Regions from separate parts of the Sinorhizobium mexicanum genome, predicted to be linked through region 2. Evidence: predicted binding sites of a transcription regulator. Region 2 holds the regulator's gene; the other holds the start of a gene.
What was found. The regulator LexA, encoded in region 2, represses DNA repair genes until DNA is damaged. The targets are predictions, from matches to a motif close to TGTTCNNNNTGTGTTCNG.
Positions count from the first base shown of each region.

Region 1: a site for LexA is predicted at 2,562-2,579, ahead of parE (DNA topoisomerase IV subunit B). Genes of this name have one in related genera too.

Region 1 covers NZ_CP041238.1:1,599,149-1,610,956, forward strand. Annotated here, with positions in the region: gene FKV68_RS07595 (GNAT family N-acetyltransferase) at 1-337, shown strand, start outside; gene parE (DNA topoisomerase IV subunit B) at 378-2,441, opposite strand; gene FKV68_RS07605 (alpha/beta fold hydrolase) at 2,653-3,582, shown strand; gene FKV68_RS07610 (FAD-binding oxidoreductase) at 3,605-4,927, shown strand; gene FKV68_RS07615 (winged helix-turn-helix domain-containing protein) at 5,270-5,947, shown strand; gene FKV68_RS07620 (sensor histidine kinase) at 5,931-7,325, shown strand; gene FKV68_RS07625 (DUF1344 domain-containing protein) at 7,509-7,763, shown strand; gene FKV68_RS07630 (hypothetical protein) at 7,815-8,069, shown strand; gene FKV68_RS07635 (YceI family protein) at 8,231-8,830, opposite strand; gene FKV68_RS07640 (cytochrome b) at 8,834-9,454, opposite strand; gene tpiA (triose-phosphate isomerase) at 9,670-10,440, shown strand; gene secG (preprotein translocase subunit SecG) at 10,574-11,044, shown strand; gene pyrG (CTP synthase) at 11,182-11,808, shown strand, end outside.
Region 2 covers NZ_CP041238.1:2,015,328-2,027,135, reverse strand. Annotated here, with positions in the region: gene FKV68_RS09620 (NAD(P)-dependent oxidoreductase) at 1-920, opposite strand, end outside; gene FKV68_RS09615 (LysR family transcriptional regulator) at 1,297-2,238, shown strand; gene lexA (transcriptional repressor LexA) at 2,417-3,136, shown strand; tRNA gene FKV68_RS09605 (tRNA-Cys) at 3,491-3,564, opposite strand; gene FKV68_RS09600 (hypothetical protein) at 3,728-4,021, opposite strand; tRNA gene FKV68_RS09595 (tRNA-Asn) at 4,161-4,235, shown strand; gene FKV68_RS09590 (SMR family transporter) at 4,310-4,666, shown strand; gene FKV68_RS09585 (SMR family transporter) at 4,663-4,989, shown strand; gene FKV68_RS09580 (SDR family NAD(P)-dependent oxidoreductase) at 4,977-5,822, opposite strand; gene FKV68_RS09575 (cysteine synthase A) at 6,145-7,185, shown strand; gene FKV68_RS09570 (alanyl-tRNA editing protein) at 7,194-7,943, shown strand; gene sseA (3-mercaptopyruvate sulfurtransferase) at 7,962-8,825, shown strand; gene FKV68_RS09560 (GNAT family N-acetyltransferase) at 8,831-9,394, shown strand; gene FKV68_RS09555 (DUF1203 domain-containing protein) at 9,560-10,027, shown strand; gene ald (alanine dehydrogenase) at 10,095-11,213, opposite strand; gene FKV68_RS09545 (Lrp/AsnC family transcriptional regulator) at 11,370-11,808, shown strand, end outside.

The sequences.
Region 1 (11,808 bases), 420 kb from region 2:
AAAGCCGACGGTTTCCTTTTTCGTCGCGCGGCGCGATGATGAAATCGTAGGTTGCTGCGCGCTCGTGGAAGCGGGCGACGGCACGGCGGAAATCAAGCGGATGTTCGTCGATCCCGAAGCGAGGCGCCTCAAGGTCGGCAAGCATCTCCTTGCAGCGCTTGAAGCGAAGGCGGAGACGCTCGGGATTGTCGCAATCCGGCTGGAGACGGGCATCTACCAGCCGGATGCGATCGGCCTCTACAAGGCGTTCGGCTACGCGGAACGCCCGCCGTTCGGGAGCTATCTGCCCGATCCCTTGAGCCTGTTTATGGAAAAACCGGTCCGGCAGGCAGCCTGAGCACGAAGAACTCTTTGAAACTGCGCAAGTCCAGGCGGATCTAGATGTCCAGGTTGTCGGCGAACACGGCCCGTTCCTGGATGAAGCGGAAGCGGGCGTCGGCCTTGGTTCCCATCAGATTGTCGACAGCCTCGCGCGTGCCCTCGAAATCGACGTCATCGATCTCGACCTTGAGCAGCGTCCGGTTTGCCGGATCCATGGTCGTTTCCTTGAGCTGCGCCGGCAGCATCTCGCCGAGACCCTTGAACCGGCCGACTTCAACCTTGCCGCGGCCGTTGAACTCGGTGCGCATCAGTTCCTCGCGATGTGCATCGTCGCGCGCATAAAGCGTCTTCGAGCCCTGGCTGAGGCGATAGAGCGGCGGGACCGCGAGGTAGAGGTGACCGCCGCGGATGAGCTCCGGCATCTCCTGATAGAAGAACGTGATGAGCAGCGACGCGATGTGCGCACCGTCGACGTCGGCGTCGGTCATGATGACGACGCGCTCATAACGCAGGTCCTCGTCCCGATATTTCGATCGCGTGCCGCAGCCAAGCGCTTGGATGAGATCGGCGATCTGCTGGTTGGCGCTGAGCTTTTCGCGCCCAGCGCTGGCGACGTTCAGGATCTTGCCGCGTAGCGGCAGGATCGCCTGGTTCGCGCGGTTGCGCGCCTGCTTTGCCGACCCGCCTGCCGAATCGCCCTCGACGATGAAGAGTTCGGCACCTTCCGCCGTGTTCTGCGAGCAGTCGGCGAGCTTGCCCGGCAGACGCAGCTTGCGCACCGCCGTCTTGCGGTTGACTTCCTTTTCCTTGCGCCGGCGAACACGCTCCTCGGCGCGCTCGACCACCCAGTCAAGAAGCTTGGCTGCTTCCGCCGGATTGTCGGCGAGGTAGTGATCGAATGGATCGCGTAGTGCGTTTTCAACGATGCGCTGCGCCTCGACGGTCGCTAGCTTGTCCTTCGTCTGGCCGACGAATTCCGGCTCGCGGATGAATACCGAGAGCATGCCGGCGGCCGATATCATCACGTCGTCGGTGGTGATGATCGCCGCACGCTTGTTCTGGGTCAGCTCGGCGTAGTTCTTGAGCCCCTTGGTGAGCGCAATGCGGAAACCCGCCTCATGCGTTCCGCCTTCCGGGGTCGGGATCGTGTTGCAGTAGGAGTGAACCTGCTGATCGCCGCCATACCAGGTGACAGCCCATTCAAGCGACCCGTGGCCGCCGGATTTTTCCGATTTGCCGGCGAAGATCTCGCGCGTGACGGTGAATTCCTTGCCGAGCGTCGCGGCAAGATAATCCTTAAGGCCGCCCGGGAAATGGAAGACAGCTTTGTCCGGGGTCTCCGAACCTTCCGGCAACAGCGACGGATCGCACGACCAGCGGATTTCGACGCCGCCGAAGAGATAGGCCTTGGAGCGGGCCATGCGGAAGAGCCGCGCCGGCTCGAAGTGCGCGTGCGCCCCGAAAATCTGCGGGTCCGGATGGAAACGCACTTTCGTGCCGCGACGATTGTGAATGTCGCCAAGGTCTTCGAGACCTCCCTGCGGAATACCGCGGGAGAAACGTTGGCGGTAGAGTTTGCGGTTGCGCGCGACCTCGACCTCGAGAGAGTCCGACAGTGCGTTGACGACCGAGACGCCGACACCATGCAGACCGCCCGAGGTTTCGTAGGCCTTGCCGTCGAATTTGCCGCCGGCGTGCAGCACGGTCATCACAACTTCAAGCGTCGACTTGTTGGGGAACTTCGGATGGTTTTCGACCGGGATGCCGCGTCCGTTGTCGGTCACGGTCAGGAAACCTTCGGCATCGAGGCTGACCTCGATGAAATTCGCATGTCCCGCAACCGCCTCGTCCATCGAGTTGTCGATGACTTCGGCGAAGAGATGATGCAGCGCCTTCTCATCCGTGCCGCCGATGTACATGCCGGGACGGCGCCGCACAGGCTCCAGGCCCTCGAGCACCTCGATCGCCGAGGCATCGTAGTCGCTGCCATCGCTACTCCTCGGTGTAGGGCGCGGTGCTTCGCCGCCGGTAGGCGGCGCAGGCTTGCGCGAAGGCGCATTGGCTTCCGCCGGCTTCGGCTTCGAGGGCATTGCGGAAAAGAGGTCGCTGCTGTCGTCCATGGGGTCGTTCAGATCGTTCCTGTCGTCTGGTGTCGCGAAGGCCCATAGCAAGTGCTGGGCGCTGCCGCCATCTTTGTGTCGCGCGAATCACCCGAATTTTGCCAGAGTCTTGCGCCAGGCGCGAACAAAAGGCGAATTTCGGTGTCTTAGGCAGGCAGAATACCGTAAGAGCGTCGGCAATCTGCTTCAGTGTTGCTTTGCGGAAGTGGCAATGGCAAGGCATCGACCGAACGAGGGAGCCCGTCGGCTGTTTATGTCCACAACTGTTTTTTTCGCCCGGCGCTTGATGCTCGCGCTTCTGCTCCCGAGCCTTCTTCTTGTCGGCTTCGCCGCAGAGGCGGCGGCCCTCAAGCCATACAAGGACGATCTGTTCGCCTATGGCAATGTGCTCGAAGAGGCCGATGGCGGCGATTTCCGCGTGATCGACTACCAGGAACTGCGCGACATCAACGGGCGCGACCAGATCCCGGAACGGCGGGCCAAGCGCGCCTACGTCTCCCTTGGCATCAAGAGCGCACAGGTCAACGAGACACTCGACCTTGGCAGGCGCCCGCTCGATGTCATGCGCGTCGGCCCCGAGCGCGACGCCGCATTCACAGTCATCTTCATCCACGGCCGCGGCGGTGACCGGCGTCTCGGTGCCAACGATTTTTCCTTCGGCGGCAACTTCAATCGCCTCAAGAATATCGCCGCCGCCAATGGCGGCACCTATTATGCCCCCAGCGTGCGATCCTTCGATGCCGCGGGCGTAGCTGATGTCTCGGCGCTGATACGCTTCGCCGCCGAGCGCTCCGGCGGCCGGCCGGTCGTGCTCTCCTGCGCTTCAATGGGGAGCTTCATCTGCTGGGGCGTAGCACGCGAGCAGGCAGCGGTGTCGGCTCTCGGCGGCATGATGATCATGGGCGGGGCCGCCGATCCGAGCTTTGCAGAAAGTGCCGCCTATAAGGCGAGATTGCCGATGTTTTTCAGCCACGGCAGCCGCGACAGCGTCTACCGTGCCGAGGATCAGGTCGCGCTCTATCGCTCGCTCAAGTCGAAGGATTATCCGGCACGCTTGGTGCTGTTCGAGACGGGCTCGCACGGCACGCCGGTTCGTATGACCGACTGGCGCGATGCGCTAAACTGGATCGCCGGCCGATAGGACATTCTGAAGTGGACACGCGATGAAGATGAATGAGTTGGGGCGTTCCGACCCGACAGCGCGTCGGCCGCAACGGACCGTCTCGCCGGACGATTACGAAGATCGGATCGGCTCGATCGACCCGATGGCCTACCTGCCCATGGGCCATGGTCTAAGTCTCGGCGACAGCCGCAGCAACGATCGCGGCACTCTCATTGACGGTTCGAGGCACAATCGCATTCTGGCCTTTGATCCGGGAACGGGCCAAATCTCGTGCGAGGGCGGCGTCACACTTCACGACATCCTTCTGCGCGCGATCCCGCACCGCTTCTTCCTGCCGGTCACGCCGGGCACTGCCTTCGCGACAGTCGGGGGTGCCGTCGCCAATGACGTCCACGGCAAGAACCACCATGCTCGCGGCACGTTCGGCAACCACGTCCAGCGCCTTACCTTGTTACGTTCGACCGGCGAGCGCCTGATTTGCTCGGCGGAGGAGAACGCCGAGCTTTTTGCGGCAACGATTGGTGGCATGGGGCTGACGGGCCTGATCCTCACCGTCGATCTTCGGCTGATGAAGGTGCCGTCGCCGCATATCCAGCAGCATGTGATCCGCTTCGATAATCTCGACGAATATTTCGCGCGGGTCGAGCATCTCGATGAAGAGCATGAATACTCTCTGGCCTGGATCGATCAACTCGCGACCGGGCGTCGCATGGGAAGGGGCGTGTTTCTTGCCGGCGACCACGCGGACGGATCCTGCGAGTTGCCAGACATTCCCAAGAGATTGCCGCTTTCCGTGCCATTCGCGCTGCCCTTCAGTCCCCTGAACACGATGACGATGAGGGCGGTGAACGAGTACCGGTTTCGTCGGGAAAGGCCCGCCGAGACCGTATCGACGGTGACGTGGAGTTCCTACTTCTATCCGCTGGAAGCAATCGGCTCCTGGAATCGGCTCTATGGCCCAGGGGGGCCGTGCCAGCATCAGAGTGTCTATCCTTTGGAGAATGCGCCCGAGATCACGGCGCGGCTATTGGAGACAGCGCGGCGCGCCGGGCATGCTTCGTTCCTGACGGTGCTGAGACGCTTTGGAAACATCGCCTCGCGCGGCCTTCTTTGCTTCGCACGACCCGGCTTTGCCCTGACATTGGATTTTGCCAATCGGGGTGAAGCAACATCCAAGCTCCTGGACGAGCTTGACCGCATCGTGGTGGACGCCGGAGGCGCCGTAAATCCATGCAACGATTTCCGCATGAGCCCGCAGACCTTCGCAGCATCTTTCCCCTGCTGGTCAAAGCTAGAAGTCTTGCGCGATCCGGCGATGATGTCGGATTTCTGGCGGCGCATTGCCCGCGTCAAGCGCGAATAGGAAAAGTGTGCGCGGCTTTCCGCCCGCATCCTGCGGCTGGCTTCTTAGCGCATCGGCCCGAAAATCGGAATCGATTTTCGGAAAGTACGATGCGTAGATTCAAAGACTTACAGCGTCCTTTGTGCGTCCTGAAGGACGCATGGCGCTGTAGAACCGATTGCGATGGCTCCCGGCTCCGGCGAAGCCCCCAACTTTACCAAAATGTAATCGATTGTCCGTGTCCTCGAAAGGCGGCATCTGTTAGCCTCGGATGTGCCGGAACTTCGTTGCGTGGCTCGATGCCCAACAGCGCGATCGACATGGACCGATGCACGCGGCGGCTGTCACTGGAATGGTGCAGACATGAAAGTGCTTGTCATCGAGGACGATGCCGAGACAGCGTCTTACATCAGGAACGGTCTCACCGAGGAAGGCCATTGCGTCGATGTCGTGGTCGACGGCCGAAACGGCCTGATCCAGGCGACGACGGAAGACTATGACGTCCTGATCGTCGACCGCATGCTGCCGGGGCTCGACGGCCTTTCGCTCGTGAAGGCGCTTCGGGCCACCGGGATGCCGACTCCTGTGCTCTACCTTACGTCGCTCGGCGGTGTAGATGACCGCATCAGGGGGTTCGAGGCGGGCGGCGACGACTATGTTTCCAAGCCGTTTTCCTTTGCCGAACTTTTGGCGCGCGTCAACGCGCTCGGCCGCCGCTCGCCCCTCAAGGAGGAGGAAACGGTTTTGAGGATATCGGACCTCGAGATGGACCTCATCCGCCGCGTCGTTCGTCGCGCCGGCGAAGTGATCGAACTTCAGCCGCGCGAGTTCCGGCTGCTCGAAGTGCTGATTCGCAACAAGGGCAAGGTGCTCACCCGGACGATGCTGCTGGAGCGCGTCTGGGACTTCCATTTCGATCCCAAGACCAGCGTTGTCGAGACGCATATTTCGCGCCTGCGGGCAAAGATCGACAAGCCGTTTCAGAAGGAATTGATCCACACCGTGCGGAGCGCAGGCTACAGCATTGACGACCACATCTGAACTGTTCAGCCGCACCGCAGCCCGCCTGTCGGTGATCTTCGCTCTGCTGATCGGATCGACGGTGCTCGCGGGGGTGTCCATCATCTATTGGCAGTTGAGCTCAGGGCTCGAGGAGCGGATCAAGCTGAGGGTTATCGAAAATCGCGATGCACTCTCGGCGATCGACAGCAATGACGGCTTCGCGGAGGTTGCCGAGGTCGTCAAGCGGGAGGCAGCTTCGCGGCGCACGATGGGCACCATATTGCTGCTCGTCGATAGGGCGGGGCGCCCCGTGGCGGGGAATGTCAGCGGAATCCCGGCCTTTCGCGACTGGCGGATCCTCAAGGAGACCGAATTGGAACGCGTCAGCGGTCCAAGCAACCCGGAGGACTCCTACTACGCGCTCTGGACGCCCCTCTCACAGGGCACGGTCCTTGTCGGCGACAGTGACAAGGAACTGCGGGTGGTTCAGTCGACGCTGCTCGGCGGACTGCTCTGGGAACTCGCAGCACTGGTCATCCTGGCCACGGCATCGGGCGTGTTGGTCGCAAGACGCGCGCAAATGCAGATCGATGCGATCTCCGGCGCGCTCACCGCGGTTGCGAATGGCCGGCTCGGGCAAAGGGTCGCACGGCGATACTCGGGGGACGACCTCGATCGTGTCGCCGAGCAGATCAACGGCACGCTCGACCACCTGCAGCGCCTCATCGAGCGCGTCGACCAGTCCTCGACTGACATCGCACACGATCTCAAGCGGCCCATCGGCAGGCTTCGGCAGAGACTCGACATTGCCCTGAGAACGGCCACTGACGCCTCTGCGTTCCGTCGCGAGATCGGCGCCTCCCTCGAGGAGCTTGACGTCATCGTCGAAACCTTCGAGGCGCTTCTGCGTATCGCCCAGATAGAGGCGGGAGCGCGACGCGAGCGCTTCCATGCGGTCGACCTCGGAAGCCTGGTGACGGACGTCGCCGACATCTATCGGCCGGTCGTGGAGGATGCCGGCGACGTGCTTGCCGTCGATGTGTCAGGCTACGACGGCCCGCCCGCCAACGGGGACAGCGAGCTGCTCATCCAGCTTGTCGTCAATCTCATCGAGAATGCGATTCGCCATTGTCCGGTGGGTACAGTGATCCGCCTCGCGCTGGAAGGCGGTCAGGGAGGTCCGCGGATCGTTGTCGCCGACAACGGTCCAGGCATTCCTGCAAGTGAGCGCGAGAAGGTGTTTCATCGCCTTTACCGGCTCGAGAAGTCGCGTTCGACGCCGGGCAGCGGATTGGGTCTCAGCCTCGTGGCAGCCATAGCGGATCTGCATGGCGCCAAGGTTACCCTCGCGGACAACTGCCCGGGACTCGTCGTCAAGATCGATTTCCCTCGCCCGAGCATGGCGCGCAGCGGTTGAGCCGCGGGACGCGGATCGAAGACCATGCACATTTTTCTTCGCCCCGCTCTGCCTTTGCCGACTCCAACATCCTTACGAATCCGTAAGCGGGGGGCCAACGTCCGACAATGTGCGGCGGGCGATAATTCGAGCGATTGGGGGCCCTGTTGCGGTCCCCGTCGAGAAGAGCAATGGAGAATTACCATGATGATCAAACGCGCCATTCCCGCCGTGCTGGTCGCTGCGATGCTCGCGGCCCCGGCCTTCGCCGCAACAATGACTGGCACGATCAAGACGATCGACCCGGCCAAGAACGATATCGTTCTTCAGAGCGGTGAGACATTCACGCTGCCTGCCAAGTTCGACCTCAAGAAGCTCAAGGTCGGCGAAAAGGTGAGCGTCACCTACCTGAAGCACGGCGGTTCGATGAACGCTTCCAAGGTCGTAGCCGCGAAGTAAGCGCCGGTATTGAGATGGGCAACTGCTGATCTATCCAGAGGAGCAGGAAACATGAGCGCCGTTGTGAAATCGACCGTGCTGGCGGTCTTCATCGGGCTTGGCGCCAGCGCGGCTTGCGCCGCAACCGTGTCGGGCACGATCGAGCACGTCTATCCACGCCATCACACCATCATGCTGAAAGATCACCTCTTTCGGATGAGCACACGGGCCTTCGATTCGGCTCGCCTGCGTCGGGGCGAGGCTGTGCGTGTCACCTATCATTGGAGGCACGGACACCGCTGGGCGACGGAGATCAGGTCAGTCTGACCGGCCAGCCGCCTCCGGTGCGGCTACGCATTCCCGCTCTGATTTGAGAGCGGCCGCACCGGTTCCGCTTGGCCGGGAACGTCTCGGTGTCCGTTGCCGCTCGTACGACACGCGGAAATCGATGCCGTCAATCCGCGAGCGCTCGCGGATTGACGGTACGGTCAACGCTTCTGCCCTCTTATGTTCATGTCGAACTCGACCACGTTGGAGTAGATCGGTGTTCCGACGTCCATGCCGTAGGGTGCGCGGCGGATGCTTCCGCGGATGGTGAAAGCGATCGAGCGCTTGTTCCAGTCGGTGAGCGTCACCTCAAAGCGCTCCTTGCGGGCCTTGCCGCGCGCCGTCAGCGTACCCACTACGGTTGCCGAACCGGCTCCGGTTTGTGTGACGCTGGTGGATCGGAAGGTAACCGTCTGATAGTTGGCCGTATCGAAGACGGCGCTTGAGCGCAGGAAGTCCTCGATCCGCCGCTCGCTGGACCTTACGCTCTCTGGATAGAGGGTGAATTCGACCGAGGACCGCTCGATGTTGCCGCCATCTATCCGGAAGCCGCCGGAGAACTTCGCGAATTTGCCGGCAATACCGCCGCCGCCTCCGGTCTGCGGGACGCTGAATTGGACGGTCGACGAACTGGCGATGCGGTAGCTGCCGGCCGCGTCGGCAAGCGCTGGGGCGGCCGCAGCAGCAGCCGGCGTCGTTGCCATGGCGAGAAGCGCGAACGACCATATCGCTTTAAAAATGGGCCTGCGGGGAGTCATCATGGATCACTTCCTCTCGACGACAGTGTCGTCGTTTTCCTGAGTGTTGAACGTCTTGGCATCGCTTCGGCGTGTGCCGGGGCGAAGCATGCGGACGAGGACTTCGTCTCGCCGCAGAAGATGATGGTAGAGCGCCGCCGCCGCGTGCCCCGCGACCAGCCCAAGCGTGACATAGGCGAGCAGCGCGTGGGCGAAGGTCCAGAACGCCTCCGAAGCTTCCGATTGCCGGAGCGGCAGATGCGGAATGATGATCAAATTGAAATAGAAGCTTGGGATATTCAGCGTCGAAGTCGACGCGACGGCCCAGCCGGCAAGCGCCACGATCAGCGCGAGAACGATCAGCGCCCGATGCATGATCTGGGCCGCCGTATGCTCCAGCGGGCCGAGGCCTGGAGGGGGAGTTGGAGTGCGTTCGATGAACCACCACACGGCCCGAAGGACCGCCAGCCCCAGCAACGTGAAGCCGAAGGACTTGTGCCACTGATAGAGGGAGAACTGCAAAGCCGGATCGATCTCGGTGCGCCGCATGACGAAGCCGAGAAGGAGGAGGCCCAGGATCAGCACCGCAATCGCCCAGTGGAGGACGATCGTCACCGCTCCAAATCCGCTCTCGCTGTTGCGCAGCATAGGACTCTCCGGATGAAGGAAGCCAATTGCTCTTCGGCACCGTACAGTCACCCCTATGAGACGCCCAAAGCTTGGCTTTTATTCGCTCCGTGGTTCCACGAACGGACACCACGGCGGTGGCAAGAACCGGATTATTCCGTGGCAGGTGCTTTTTTTTGCCCGGGCGATTTGCTAGGCCGCTTGCCGAAGAAATAGAACCGACACGGAGGAATTTCATGACGCCCGACATCCGCCCGCTCGTTGCCGGAAACTGGAAGATGAACGGAACACGCGCCTCGCTCGACCAGATCAAGGCGATGGCGGAGGGCGTCAAGGGCAGTCTGTCCGAGAAGGTAGAAACGCTGATCTGCCCGCCTGCAACGCTGCTCTACGTCGCCACCGCACTTTGTGACGACAGCCCGCTGATGATCGGAGCGCAGGACTGCCACCAGAAACAATCCGGCGCCCACACGGGCGACATATCCGCTGAGATGATCGCCGACTGCTTCGGCACCCACGTCATCGTCGGCCATTCCGAACGCCGCACCGATCATGCCGAGAGCGACGTGCTGGTGCGCGCCAAGACCGAAGCCGCTCATGCGGCCGGGCTCGTCGCCATCGTCTGCATCGGAGAAACCGGCGAGGAGCGCAAGGGCGGCAAGGCGCTCGACGTCCTGAAGCGCCAGCTCGCGGAAAGCCTGCCGGATGGCGCGACCGCGGAGAATACGGTCATCGCCTACGAGCCCGTTTGGGCGATCGGCACCGGCCTGACGCCGACGGTGTCCGATGTCGAGGAAGCGCATGCATTCATGCGCAGCGAGCTGGTCTCGCGCTTCGCAGATGCAGGCGGCGGGATGCGCATCCTCTACGGTGGTTCGGTCAAGCCAGGCAACGCCAAGGAGCTGATGGGGGTTGCCAATGTGGACGGTGCCCTGATCGGCGGCGCGAGCTTGAAAGCGGACGATTTCCTCGCCATCTACAGTGCATATGAAGAATTGACAGCCTGATTGCTCTGCCGCGCGGGCAGGGGCTTGGAATAGCTGGCGGCTTGGTATAAAGAGGCGCCAAATTTGCGCCCGGCCGTGCCGTGTTTCGCGCCGGGTTTGATTCGTGTGCCCAAGAGGGCAGGACTGGAAGCTGATGCAGACCGTACTACTCGTCATCTATCTCATGGTCGTCGTCGCCCTGATCGGCGTCGTCCTCATTCAGCGTTCCGAAGGCGGCGGTCTCGGCATTGGCGGCGGTTCGGGCTTCATGTCCGCCCGCGGTACGGCCAACGTGCTGACCCGCACGACTGCCGTTCTTGCCTTCCTCTTCTTCGGCCTGGCGCTGGCAATGGGCATTCTCTCCCGTTACGAGCCGCAGGCGACCGACATTCTCGACCGGATCCCGGGCACGAGCTCGAGCGGCGGCGGCGTCCTCGATTCGCTCGGCGGCGGTCAGCAGACACCTCCGGCTGGCGGAAACGCGCAACAGCCGGCTAACGGCAACGCGCCGGCCAATGGCGCAGCCCCCACGGGCCAAGCCCCCGCCGGTGCCGCACCGGCGCCCCAGGCGCCTGCAAACGGAGCCAACGGCAATTCGGAATCGCAGGTTCCGAGCGGCCAGTAAGGTCGCAAGTCAGAAGAACCCACCGGCGGATGCTTCATCCGCCGGTTTTGTTTTGTGTGAAATCTGTCCCCTCCCAAGACGAAAAATTCCTGAAAGCGAATTTTTCGGTGGCGGAATCGTTTGTGAAAAGGTATCCGGTGACTCCCATGGCGCGATATGTATTCATCACTGGCGGCGTGGTTTCCTCCCTCGGAAAAGGCATCGCTGCAGCCGCTCTTGGAGCGCTGCTGCAGGCGCGTGGCTACCGGGTGAGACTGCGTAAGCTCGACCCCTACCTCAATGTCGATCCGGGCACGATGAGCCCGACCCAGCACGGTGAGGTTTTCGTTACCGACGACGGGGCGGAGACCGATCTCGATCTCGGTCACTACGAGCGCTTCACGGGGCGTTCTGCGACGAAGACCGACAACATCACCACCGGCCGCATCTACAAGAACATCATCGACAAGGAACGGCGCGGCGACTATCTCGGCGCGACAGTCCAGGTGATCCCGCACGTCACCAATGAAATCAAGAATTTCGTCACCGATGGCAATGACGATTACGACTTCGTCATCTGCGAGATCGGCGGTACCGTCGGCGACATCGAAGCAATGCCCTTCATGGAGGCGATCCGCCAGCTCGGCAACGACCTGCCGCGCGGCACCGCTGTCTATGTCCATCTCACGCTGATGCCCTATATCCCGGCGGCCGGCGAACTCAAGACCAAACCGACTCAGCATTCGGTCAAGGAACTGCAGGCACTCGGCATCCATCCCGATATC
Region 2 (11,808 bases):
GTCGCGGCCTCGCCATTGATCGCAACGACGCGGCGGCCGAGATAGTGGGCCTCGGGACCGTAGAGCAGGTCGCGCACGTCGGTAGGCGTCAACAGTTTGATGAGCTGGTCGGTCTGGCCGCTCAGCGGCAGCACCAGCCCGCCCGCCTGCGCAAGGTCGAGAACGACGTCCATATCCTTCTCGTGCCAGGTGAACCGAGTTCCGTCCCAACGCTCCAGCGTATTGTTGTAGCCGGGGCTCTTCAGCAGAATCTCGCGCATGCGCTGCGCATCGACGCCGTAGCGCTTGGCAAGGAGCAGCGCTTCGTAATTGCCGACACAATGGATCCAGTGCAGCAGATTGTTGCAGGCTTTGGCGAGTTGTCCGGAGCCGACATCGCCGACATGCAGGACGTCGCGGCTGTAGCTCATCAACACCGGACGCGCCATTTCGACATCGGCCTCGCGTCCACCGCAGAGCGAAAGAAGCGTACCCTCGCGCGCTCCCTCCAGACCGTAGACAACCGGCGCGTCGATGAACCGGACACCATAGCCGTCACAGTAATCGCTGAGTTCGCGCATCGTGCCCGGATTGTTGGTCGCGGCGATCGCAATGACCGAGCCCTTTTTGGCGAGGGGCGCCAACTCCCTGGTTACGGCACGCGACTGGTCATCGGTCGCGACGACGACGATGAAGACGTCGGCCATCGTCGCGAGATCGGCGAGGTCTTTCGCGGCCATGATATCCGCCGCCGAAGCCTTGGCGAGACAGTCCGCATCAAGGTCGTAGGCAGCCACGGCGAAGCCCGCCTTCAGCACGTGCGATGCCATGGCCAATCCCATTGCGCCGACACCCACGAATCCAACTCTTACTGACATGCAATCCTCCCCGTGCCTACTGCATGTTTCCTTAAATCGGATCCGATTTAAGGATAAAAACATGCACTAATTCAAAGTACTACAGCCGTTTGCGCGTCTGACGCGGTGCTGTAGAAAAGCCAGCCGAGACCCTTGGGACGCGCGGCGCGTTCCCTGAAGGCCGACCATGATCAGGCGATGATTGAATCCGGACTGTCCGGAAATACTCCTCCTCGACCGTCGCTTCGATTGTGCGACACCGTCTCCTCACGGCTTCGTACAACCCCGTCCTGAAGGATTTCTCGCTTCGGTCTTCCCTTGCGGAAATCGATTGTGGCCGCCGGGAATGATCGAAGTCTGCGGTTGGGAAGTTCTAAAATCAAGAAGAATGATTTGATATCGTTCAAACCAAAAGTTAGAACTGACTATCGTCAAATCCAGTTTCTCGGGGAGGTGAAATATGGATCTGCGTTCGGTCAACCGATTCCTTGCAGTCGCTGAATTGGGCAGCCTGAACAAGGCCGCGCAACGCCTCAATCTTTCCCAGCCGGCGCTTTCGAAAAGCATCCAGATGCTTGAATATGCTTTCGGCGTCCCTCTGCTCGACCGCGGGCCTCGCGGCATCACGCTCACCTCTTTCGGCGAAGCGGTGTTCGATCACGCCCGGCGCATTGCGGCCGAGATGCGCAAGATGGAGAGCGATATCAAAGCGCTCCGCACGCTCGGCTCGGGCGAGATCAACGTCGGCGCTCCGCTTGGCCCCGACAGCCGCACGCTGGCATTCGCGATCCTCAGACTTGTGACTGACGAGCGGCGCCTCACCATCAACATCGCCAATGGTACCCGCAGCGACCTGATCCGTCCCTTGCTTCTCGGGGATCTCGATTTCCTGATCGCCACCCTCTTCGAGCCAGAGGATCTTCCGCCCGATGTCGAACAGAGCGAACTCTATCTCGATTCCATGATCCTCGTCGTACGCGCCGGTCACCCCATGCTCGAGGGCCACCAGATCGAGCTCAGCGAACTGACGCAGTATCCTTGGGTGGTACTGACCGGCAACCGCGATCTCGAAGGCGCGCTCCGCAAGCTTGTCGGTACCGAATTCAATAAATCGGTATTGCGCAGCGGCTCTCCGATGTTCGTCAAGAACATTCTTCAGAAGAGCGAGTTCATCGGCCTTGTGCGCCAGGACGCCGTGCGCATCGAGCTCGAGACCGGTTCGTTGGTCGAGATCGACATATCCGCTCAGCTCGACATCCACGAGCTCGTGCCACCGCAAAAGGTGGGGCTGATCTTCCGATCGGACGTCTCGATTCCGGTCGCGAGCCAGGCCCTGATCCAGGAGATCACGGCGGCGGCGCGCACAAACCCCGACGCCCTTACCAAGCTGACGAAAATATAAGACCGGAAGCGCGACCCTGCCCTTTTGCGGACGGCGAGGCAGTCGGCGGAACGGTCGACGCGTCTCCACAGGAATTCGCGATAGCCAGATATTCACGGAATTTTAGGCACTTGCGGAACACATATGGAACAGATAGTGTCTGTTCTTGATTTGTTTCGCGATTCTGGAGTGACGCGCCATGCTAACCCGCAAGCAGCAGGAATTGCTTCTGTTCATTCACGAACGAATGAAGGAATCCGGGGTGCCGCCGTCCTTCGACGAGATGAAAGACGCACTGGACCTCGCCTCCAAGTCGGGCATCCATCGGTTGATCACCGCGCTTGAAGAGCGCGGGTTCATTCGCCGTCTTCCCAATCGGGCGCGCGCACTAGAAGTCATCAAGCTGCCCGAGGCCTACACGGCGAACCCGCAGCCTCGGCGTGGCTTCTCGCCAAGTGTGATCGAAGGCAGCCTGGGCAAGCCACCTGCCGCGCCTGCCGCCACAGCCAAATCGGCGTCGCCGAGCGATACTGCATCGGTTTCAGTGCCGGTCATGGGGCGAATCGCAGCCGGTGTCCCGATTTCCGCGATCCAGAACAACACACACGATATTTCCGTCCCGATGGAGATGATCGGCAGTGGCGAACACTACGCGCTCGAGATCAAGGGCGACTCGATGATCGAGGCGGGCATCTTCGACGGCGATACCGTGATCATTCGGAATACGAGCACGGCCAATCCCGGCGACATCATCGTTGCACTTGTGGATGACGAAGAGGCAACCCTCAAGCGGTTCCGCAGAAAAGGCGCGTCCATTGCGCTCGAAGCGGCCAACCCGGCCTATGAAACGCGTATATTCGGGCCGGACCGCGTCAAGATCCAAGGCAAGCTCGTCGGCCTTATTCGCCGCTATCACTAATTGAGCCGGGCTATTGCCCGGCAAAAGTCGGGCACCGCGATCCGACTTGCGCAGGCCAGCGGGCGCCTACAGAGCCCTGCGTCTTATCGCACCGCAACGGTCGCTGTAGCACTGAATTGCTGCATGTCTTTGTCCTTAAGTCGAGGTCGACTCAAGGACAAAGACATGCAGTAGAAAATCACGCTGCAACTTTGGGCGGCCAAGCGAACGGCCTTTACAGCCTTAGGCGCCGATCGCGTTCATGACAGCACCGATCGCCGCGAAGCGCGTTTGCGCGCCGAACGACTGTGCCGTCAGCCAAACAACAAAGCGTCTGCCTACGCACTTGTCATTGATTTTCTTGAAATAAAGCTTTGGAGGCCTCGCCCGGAATTGAACCGGGGTACAAGGATTTGCAGTCCTCTGCGTCACCACTCCGCCACGAGGCCTCACACGCCCGATCGATCAAGCGATGGCCGGCGTTTAGAACGAATCTATGAGGAGTGCAAGGGGGAGTGGTCCGAAAAAGGGTGGGACGACGCGAGGTCATCCCCGTTCTCCGCAGCGTTCCGACAATGCGGCCCCTGGCGCTCCGCTGCCGCATGTGCCCTTTCAGGATTTGTCGGAAGAATTTTGCTGGCCGCGCCAGCGCGCCCACCAGACCGCCAGCTTGCGGCGACGGCGGCGGATTGCGGGTATGTCGTGAGAAAGCACGAGCAGTCCCAGAGGAATCATCCAGAAGCCTAGTACCGGCAGAAAACCCAGCAGTCCGCCCAAGACAAGGAGCGTGCCAAAGAGAATCCGCAGCACCGGCGAGTCGGGCAAGTTCATACGCCATTTGCCGAGGACGAGTTCGTGCGTCTGCGGATCAATGCCGAAATGCCGTTCTTTCCTGTCGTTCGTCATTATTGCTCTTTCATACTCCTCCCCAGAATTGGGGCCTTCTCCACAGCCTCGCAACCGACGTTGTCATTTTTTTTGAAAAACCGCTTGGCAAATCGAAAAAGCATTTGTATTAGCAGCCTCACTTCTGCGGCGCAGATGATCCCTGGTAGCTCAGCGGTAGAGCACTCGACTGTTAATCGATAGGTCGCCGGTTCGAATCCGGCCCGGGGAGCCAGTTTCAAAGAGCCATTCGCGGCGAAGGCCCGAATGGCTCTTTTCGTTTGTCGGTATAGTCTCTGAAGGTTCCTCATGCGTGTTGCATGGCTTTTCCTGATTCTCGCAATCACGACAGAGGTCGCCGGTCTCACCGCGATGAAGGCTGCTTCCGCCTCCGGCTCCTATGTCGGGCATGCGATCATGTACGCCTCGATCGCGCTCTCATACGTGTTCCTTGCCAAGGCCGTGAAGACGATCTCCGTCGGCGTCGCCTATGCCATCTGGGAAGGGTCCGGTGTCGCCCTCATCACGCTTGTCTCCGTGTTCGTCTTTGGCCATGTGCTGAGCGGTCGCGAGATGCTGGGCCTGTCAATGGCTATCGTCGGAATACTGCTTGTCAACGCCGGTGAGGTGCCGGAAGAGGAAGCGGAGGGAGAAGCAGCCCGATGAGCGCAGACGGCTTCTATTTCGCTTTCGCGGTTATGGCGGGCATCCTCGACGTCGCAGCGAATCTGGCGTCCACGAAGTCGAACGGCTTCGCGCGGCGCGGTTGGGGGGTGCTTTCGATTCTCCTGGTACTTGCCGCATTCGCGCTGCTCGCCGAAGCGATCAAAGGTATGGAACTTGCCATCGCCTATGCAGTGCTCGGCGCGACCGGCATCTTCGGCACAGCGATCTGCGGGCGCCTCTTCTTCGGTCAGAAACTGAAACCTGTCGGCTGGGTCGGCTTGTCGCTCGTCTTCGGCGCGGTACTCGTGCTTCACACTGCCTGACGAGGCCGCCCCTTTGAACGGGATTGCTCCTTTTTCATGGCGGCTGCGGGTGCACGCTGGGGGATTAGCCAGTTGAGAAGCGCAAAGTAGACGCCATAAGGCAGGAACCGCACCAGCTTAACGGCATAGGTAAAGCGTTTCGGGAAGGTGATCTCGAAGCGCCCGGATTTCAAGCCGAGGCATATGCGCTCCGCCGCCTCATCGACGCTCACCAGAGCCGGTCGCGGGAACTTGCCTCTGGCCGAAGCGGCCGTGTCGACAAAGCCCGGACAGATCAACTGCATGCGGATACCGAGACGATCGAGGTCGAATTTCAAGCTCTCAGCCATATTGATGAGTGCCGCCTTGGTGGCTCCGTAAGCGGCGCTCATCGGCAGGCCGCAGTATCCCGCCACCGATGACACGACGGCGATCTGGCCATGACCGTTCGTCTTCATGTGCTCGACAACGGGCACGAGGCAATTGACGACGCCATATAGATTGACGGCGAAGCTCTTGTCGAAGGCTTCCCGACCAAGATCATCGCCGCGCACCGGAATCGCGACCCCCGCATTGAGCACGGCCAAAGCCACCCGCCCGTGGTCGTATTCGATGGCGGCCAGCAAGCGCTCCATGTCACGCGGGTCGGTGACGTCGCCATCGAGAACGACGATCCTGCCCGGTCCTGAAGCCTCATGCTGAAGTGCCACGAGCTTCTCGTGGCTGCGTGCCGTGACGACCACCGAGTAGCCCTCCTCAACCAGCCTGAGGGCCACGGCGCGGCCGATGCCCGAACTCGCCCCTGTTATCCAGACCAGTCCATGCTCGGGTCGGGCTGTGAATGCTGTCGTCATTTCGTCCTCGCGTCCATCGGGAAGGGCTTTCCCTTCCAAAGCCCGTGGCTGTCTCCCCCGGCCCGGGCTCAATACCTCTCCGACGGCAGCGCCTTCCCAAATTTTCCTCGTACGACCGATCTTTTCACGACCGAGACGAATTTTGCCCGGGACAGGTTAGCTGCGAAACGCTATTTCTTGCCTCGTGCACAGGCTGAGCCGAAAACACGCCAATATTTCGGCGATCTTGCCTGTAAACCAAATGTTTATCGGATCGTCGTTCATCAGGGATTATGCTGGGTTGAAACCCGGTGTCCGTTCCGTCCAGCGTGAGGTTTGCAAAATGACCGTTCTTCCGTCCGTGCTCGAAGCGATCGGCAACACGCCGTTGATCCGGCTCCAGGCCGTTTCCGAAACCACCGGCTGCACCATCCTCGGCAAAGCGGAATTTCTCAATCCGGGGCAATCGGTCAAGGACCGCGCCGCCCTCTGGATCATCCGCCAGGCGGAAAAATCCGGGCAGTTGAAGCCCGGCGGCGTCATCGTGGAAGGCACCGCCGGCAACACTGGAATCGGTCTCGCGGTCGTCGCGAGCGCGCTCGGATATCGCACGGTCATCGTCATTCCCGAAACGCAGAGTCAGGAAAAGAAGGACGCGCTGCGCCTGCTGGGTGCCGAACTCGTCGAAGTTCCCGCAGTGCCGTACAAAAATCCCAACAACTACGTGAAGATTTCGGGGCGACTGGCCGCCGAACTTGCCAAGACAGAACCGAACGGCGCGATCTGGGCAAACCAGTTCGACAATGTCGCGAACCGCGACGCGCATGTCGAAACGACAGCGCCGGAAATCTGGCGTGACACCGACGGCAAGGTCGACGGCTTCATCTGCGCGGTGGGCTCTGGAGGCACGCTCGCCGGCGTGGCGCAAGGATTGCGGGCCAAGAATCCGGCCGTCAAGATCGGTATTGCCGATCCGGAAGGGGCCGCACTTTACAACTACTATGCACATGGCGAGCTCAAGGCGAGCGGAAGCTCTATCACGGAGGGTATCGGTCAGGGCCGCATCACCGCCAACCTCGAAGGTTTCACGCCAGACTTCGCCTACCAGATTCCCGATTCGGAAGCTGTGCCCTACGTCTTCGACCTGATCGAAAAGGAAGGGATCTGCGTCGGGGGCTCGACGGGCATCAACATTGCCGGTGCGGTACGGCTCGCCAAGGATCTCGGCCCCGGCCACACGATCGTGACGATTCTCTGCGACTATGGTAACCGCTATCAGTCGAAGCTCTTCAACCCCGACTTTCTGACCTCCAAGGGCCTGCCAGTACCGAACTGGCTGAAGTCCACTTCGAATGTCACCGTGCCATACGAACCCGTCGGATAAAATTTGCGATGACCAACACCGTTACCGCCCTCTTCCGTGAAGATTTCTACCTCTCGACCTGCGAGGCAAACGTGACCGGAATTCTCGAGGACGGGGGGATCGAGCTTGATCAGACGTGCTTCTACGCCACCTCCGGCGGGCAGCCGGGCGATACCGGCTTTCTCGAGCGTCGCGATGGAAGCCGAATCGCGATCACAGGCACCCGGCACGGCGCCACCAAAGACGTCATCATCCACGCCCCGGCAGAAGGTCAGGCTTCGCCGGCGATCGGCGAAAAGCTGGTGCTCCACATCGACTGGCCGCGCCGGTACCGATTGATGCGCATGCATACCGCCTGCCACTTGCTTTCCGTCGTTTGCCCTTTCCCGATCACCGGCGCCGCCGTCGGGGAGGACGAAAGCCGTGTCGACTTCGACATGAGCGAGACGATCGACAAGGACCAGGTGACGGCCGCGCTCATGAAGCTCGTTGACGAGAACCACCCCGTCTACGTGCAATGGATCACGGATGAGGAGCTCGCCGCCAACCCCGGCATCGTCAAGTCGAAGAATGTCCGCCCGCCGATGGGGCTTGGCAGGGTGAGCCTCGTCTGCATCGGAAAAGACTCCGCCGTCGACAGCCAGCCCTGCGGTGGCACGCACGTTTCCGAGACCCAGGAGGTGGGCGCGATTCACATCGCCAAGATCGAAAAGAAGGGTAAGGAGAATCGGCGTTTTCGGATACGCTTCGGAACGCCGGACGAACGTGCGGCCGTCTGAGTCGGTGGAGTGACGACAATGGATAACAAGAACGAGAACAAGAGTGCTTTTGTCGTCTCTGCGGACTGGCTCCAGCAGCGTCTTGGCGAACCGTCGGTGAAGATCCTGGATGCTGCCTGGTACCTGCCGGCGCAGAACCGGGATCCGAAATCGGAATACGCGGCCGCGCACATCCCAGGTGCCATATTCTTCGACCAGGATAAGATCGCCGATCAATCGAGCGGTTTGCCGCATACCCTCCCCTCGCCGCAAGCCTTCGCCCAGGCCGTCGGCGCCATGGGCATCGGCGAGAACGATACGATCGTCGTTTACGACGGGCCGGGAATCTTCACCGCGCCGCGTGTGTGGTGGATGTTCCGGATCATGGGTGCAACGAACGTTTTCGTTCTCGATGGCGGGATGGATGGCTGGAAGGCGGAGGGACGACCGACGACAAAGGAAGTCCCGAACCCGACGCCGCGTGTCTTCAATGCTACGTTCGATGCGGCCGTCGTCACCTCTTTCGAGCGCATGAAGGAAGTTGTCGAGAACCGGCTCGCGCAGATTGCCGATGCGCGCGGCGCAGGCCGCTTCACCGGCGAGGAACCGGAGCCGCGAGCCGGCATGCGCTCGGGGCATATGCCTGGAGCCAGGAGCCTGCCATCCGGCGTTTTTTCCCAAGGAGGCAAGCTCAAGAGCCTCGGCGCCTTGCGCCAAACCTTTAGTGATGCCGGCGTCGACCTGACGCAGCCGGTCGTCACCACTTGCGGGTCCGGCATCACCGCGGCGATCATAACTCTTGCCCTTCAATCGTTGGGGCACACGGACAATACGCTCTACGATGGCTCCTGGTCGGAATGGGGCGGACGACCCGACACGCCGGTCGTGACCGGCAGAGAGTGAATGCCATGCCAGGATCGAAACCTGCAGCGATCACGGCGCACGTGACCGAACTCGAAATGACGTCACCGCCCAAACAAAGCCTGCCGATACCCGTCAATATCCACACGGCGGTATTGCGTGTACCGGACATCCCGCTCGCCTACTACCGCTTCCTTTACCTTCGCGTCGGCAAGCGCTGGCATTGGACGGAGCGCCTGCGGATGAGCGACGAGGACCTGGCGGAGGTGCTCCACAACAAGGCAGCGACGGTCACCGTACTCTATGTCGACGGTGCGCCGGCTGGCTTCTTCGAACTGCACGAACGCGAAGACGCTGTTATCGAACTCACCCATTTCGGCCTGATGGAACACGCGCTCGGTCTCGGCCTGGGCAAATGGTTCCTGCTGCAGACGTTGCTGGCGGCCTGGGCGATGAACCCCAGCAAGGTCAAGGTGATGACGAACAATCTCGACCACCCGCGCGCCCTTCAGCTTTACCAGCAGTTCGGTTTTTCGCCCGTTGCGACGCGGGAGGCAATTGTCGAACCGTTGAGTGACGACGAGTTGCTGGCCTTGGCAAGAAAGCTCTGACGGATACGGCACAGCGCGCAGCGCAGCAGCGCTCTAAATTCCAGCACGGTTCCCCATAAATCGGGCTTCCGATCGAAAACATGCGATAGGCAAGTTTCGGGTGTCGGTACGACCAGAAACGGCGCATCCATCTCCTCAAGATTGCTTTTGACGAGGAGAACCGCCATGGCCCTGCGCTACATCCCGATGCCCGACGACGACGCAGAACGACTGCGTGGTAGCGGTCTTGATGCTTATGGGAACCACCCTGAGCAGCGTATTTCGGATGGCGCCGGCGTTCCCTGCCGGCATTGTCTCAGCAACGTCGATCGCGGCAAACCCTATCTTGTCCTGGCTTATCGGCCCTTTACGTCAGTGCAAGCTTACGCGGAGACCGGACCGATCTTCCTGCATGCCGACGAATGCCCGGCACACGACGGGCAGTCGCTGCCGCCCATCCTCGCATCCAGCAAGGAGTATCTGTTGCGGGGATATGGTAGCGACGATCGCATCGTCTACGGAACCGGTGGCGTCGTTGGCGTGGAAAGCCTGACGGAGCGCGCCGAAGAACTGCTCGCTCGGGCGGACGTCGCCTACGTGCACGTGCGTTCCGCCAAATACAATTGCTATCAGTGCCGTATCGAGATTAGCTGAGACTAAAGCGCGTCCTATGAGACGCACAAAGGCCCGGCATGAACGCCGGGCCCGCAAAGGAAGCGTGTCAGGCGACGTTGAGAACAGCCTCGGGCGCGTGGGCATCATAGCCGAGAGCCTCTGCCACAGGCCCGTTCGTTACCCGGCCTTTGTGCACGTTCAGACCGGCACGCAGGTGCCGGTCCTCGGCGATCGCCTTGAGGCCGCGATCGGCGAGTTGCAGGCCGTAGTAAAGCGTGGCGTTGTTCAACGCATGCGCCGACGTCACCGGCACCGCGCCCGGCATATTCGCGACGCAATAGTGCACGACGCCGTCCACCTCGTAAGTCGGATCGGAATGCGTCGTCGCGTGCGAAGTCTCGAAGCAACCGCCCTGGTCGATGGCAACATCGACGATAACCGCGCCCTTTTTCATGCCGGAAAGCATTTCGCGTGTGACGAGCTTGGGGGCGGCAGCCCCTGGGATGAGCACGGCGCCGATCACCAGATCGGCGGAAAAGACTTCATCCTCAAGCGCATCGATCGTCGAGAAGCGGGTGTGAACTCGGCCGTTGAAGATATCGTCGAGCTGACGCAGGCGCGGGATCGAGCGGTCGAGGATCGAAACGTCCGCACCGAGACCGGCAGCCATCTTGGCGGCATGCAGCCCGACAACGCCACCGCCGATGATGGCGACCTTGGCGGGCAACACTCCCGGCACACCGCCAAGGAGGATACCACGGCCGCCGTTCGCCTTCTGAAGCGACGTCGCGCCCGCCTGGATGGCAAGCCGTCCGGCGACTTCCGACATCGGCGCAAGCAACGGCAATCCACCGCGCTCATCCGTTACCGTTTCGTAGGCGACTGCCGTGACGCCCGAGTTGAGTAGTCCCCTTGTCTGCTCGGGATCCGGCGCAAGATGCAAATATGTATAGAGAATTTGGCCTTCCCGCAGTTGGGTCCATTCGGAAGGCTGCGGTTCCTTGACCTTGACGATCATGTCCGACTTTTCGAACACTTCCCTGGCCGCCGAAACGATCCGCGCCCCTGCGGCGCGATAAGCATCGTCGTCTGCCCCGATCCCTGCCCCGGCCTTGGTTTCGACGATCACCTCGTGACCATGGGCGACGTATTCCCGTACCGAACCGGGGGTCAGACCAACACGGTATTCATGGTTTTTGATTTCCTTCGGGCAACCGACACGCATCTGAGCGTTCCTCTCCTTTTGTGGGCTTTGCGCCGCATTGATGATGCTTCCAGCAAAACAGATGGTCTAGCGAATGTCCTTGCAAAGAGATGTCGGACAGCGCATTGGTTTCGAATATTATTGCGTGCTTAAGCGAAATGATGAAGGAAATCACGCATGAGCGAGCTCGACACCATTGATCATGCGATTCTGCGGATCCTTCAGCTGAACGGCAGGATATCCAATGCGGATCTCGCCGCGAAAGTCGGCCTTTCCCCGTCTGCGTGCTCCCGGCGCGTCGACATCCTCGAAAAATCGGGCACGATCAGCGGCTACCACGCCCGCATCGCGCACAAGGCGCTCGACTACAAGATCATGGTCATCGTGCACATCTCGCTGTCGGGCCAGTTCGCCAAGACGCTTACGGAATTCGAGGCTGCCGTAAAACTCTGTCCCAATGTGCTGGTCTGTTACCTGATGTCTGGCGAATACGACTACATCCTGCGCGTCGCGGCCAAGGACCTCGAGGACTACGAGCGAATTCACCGCGACTGGCTGTCGGCCCTGCCGCATGTGGTGAAGATCAATTCTAGCTTCTCTCTTCGCGAGGTCATCG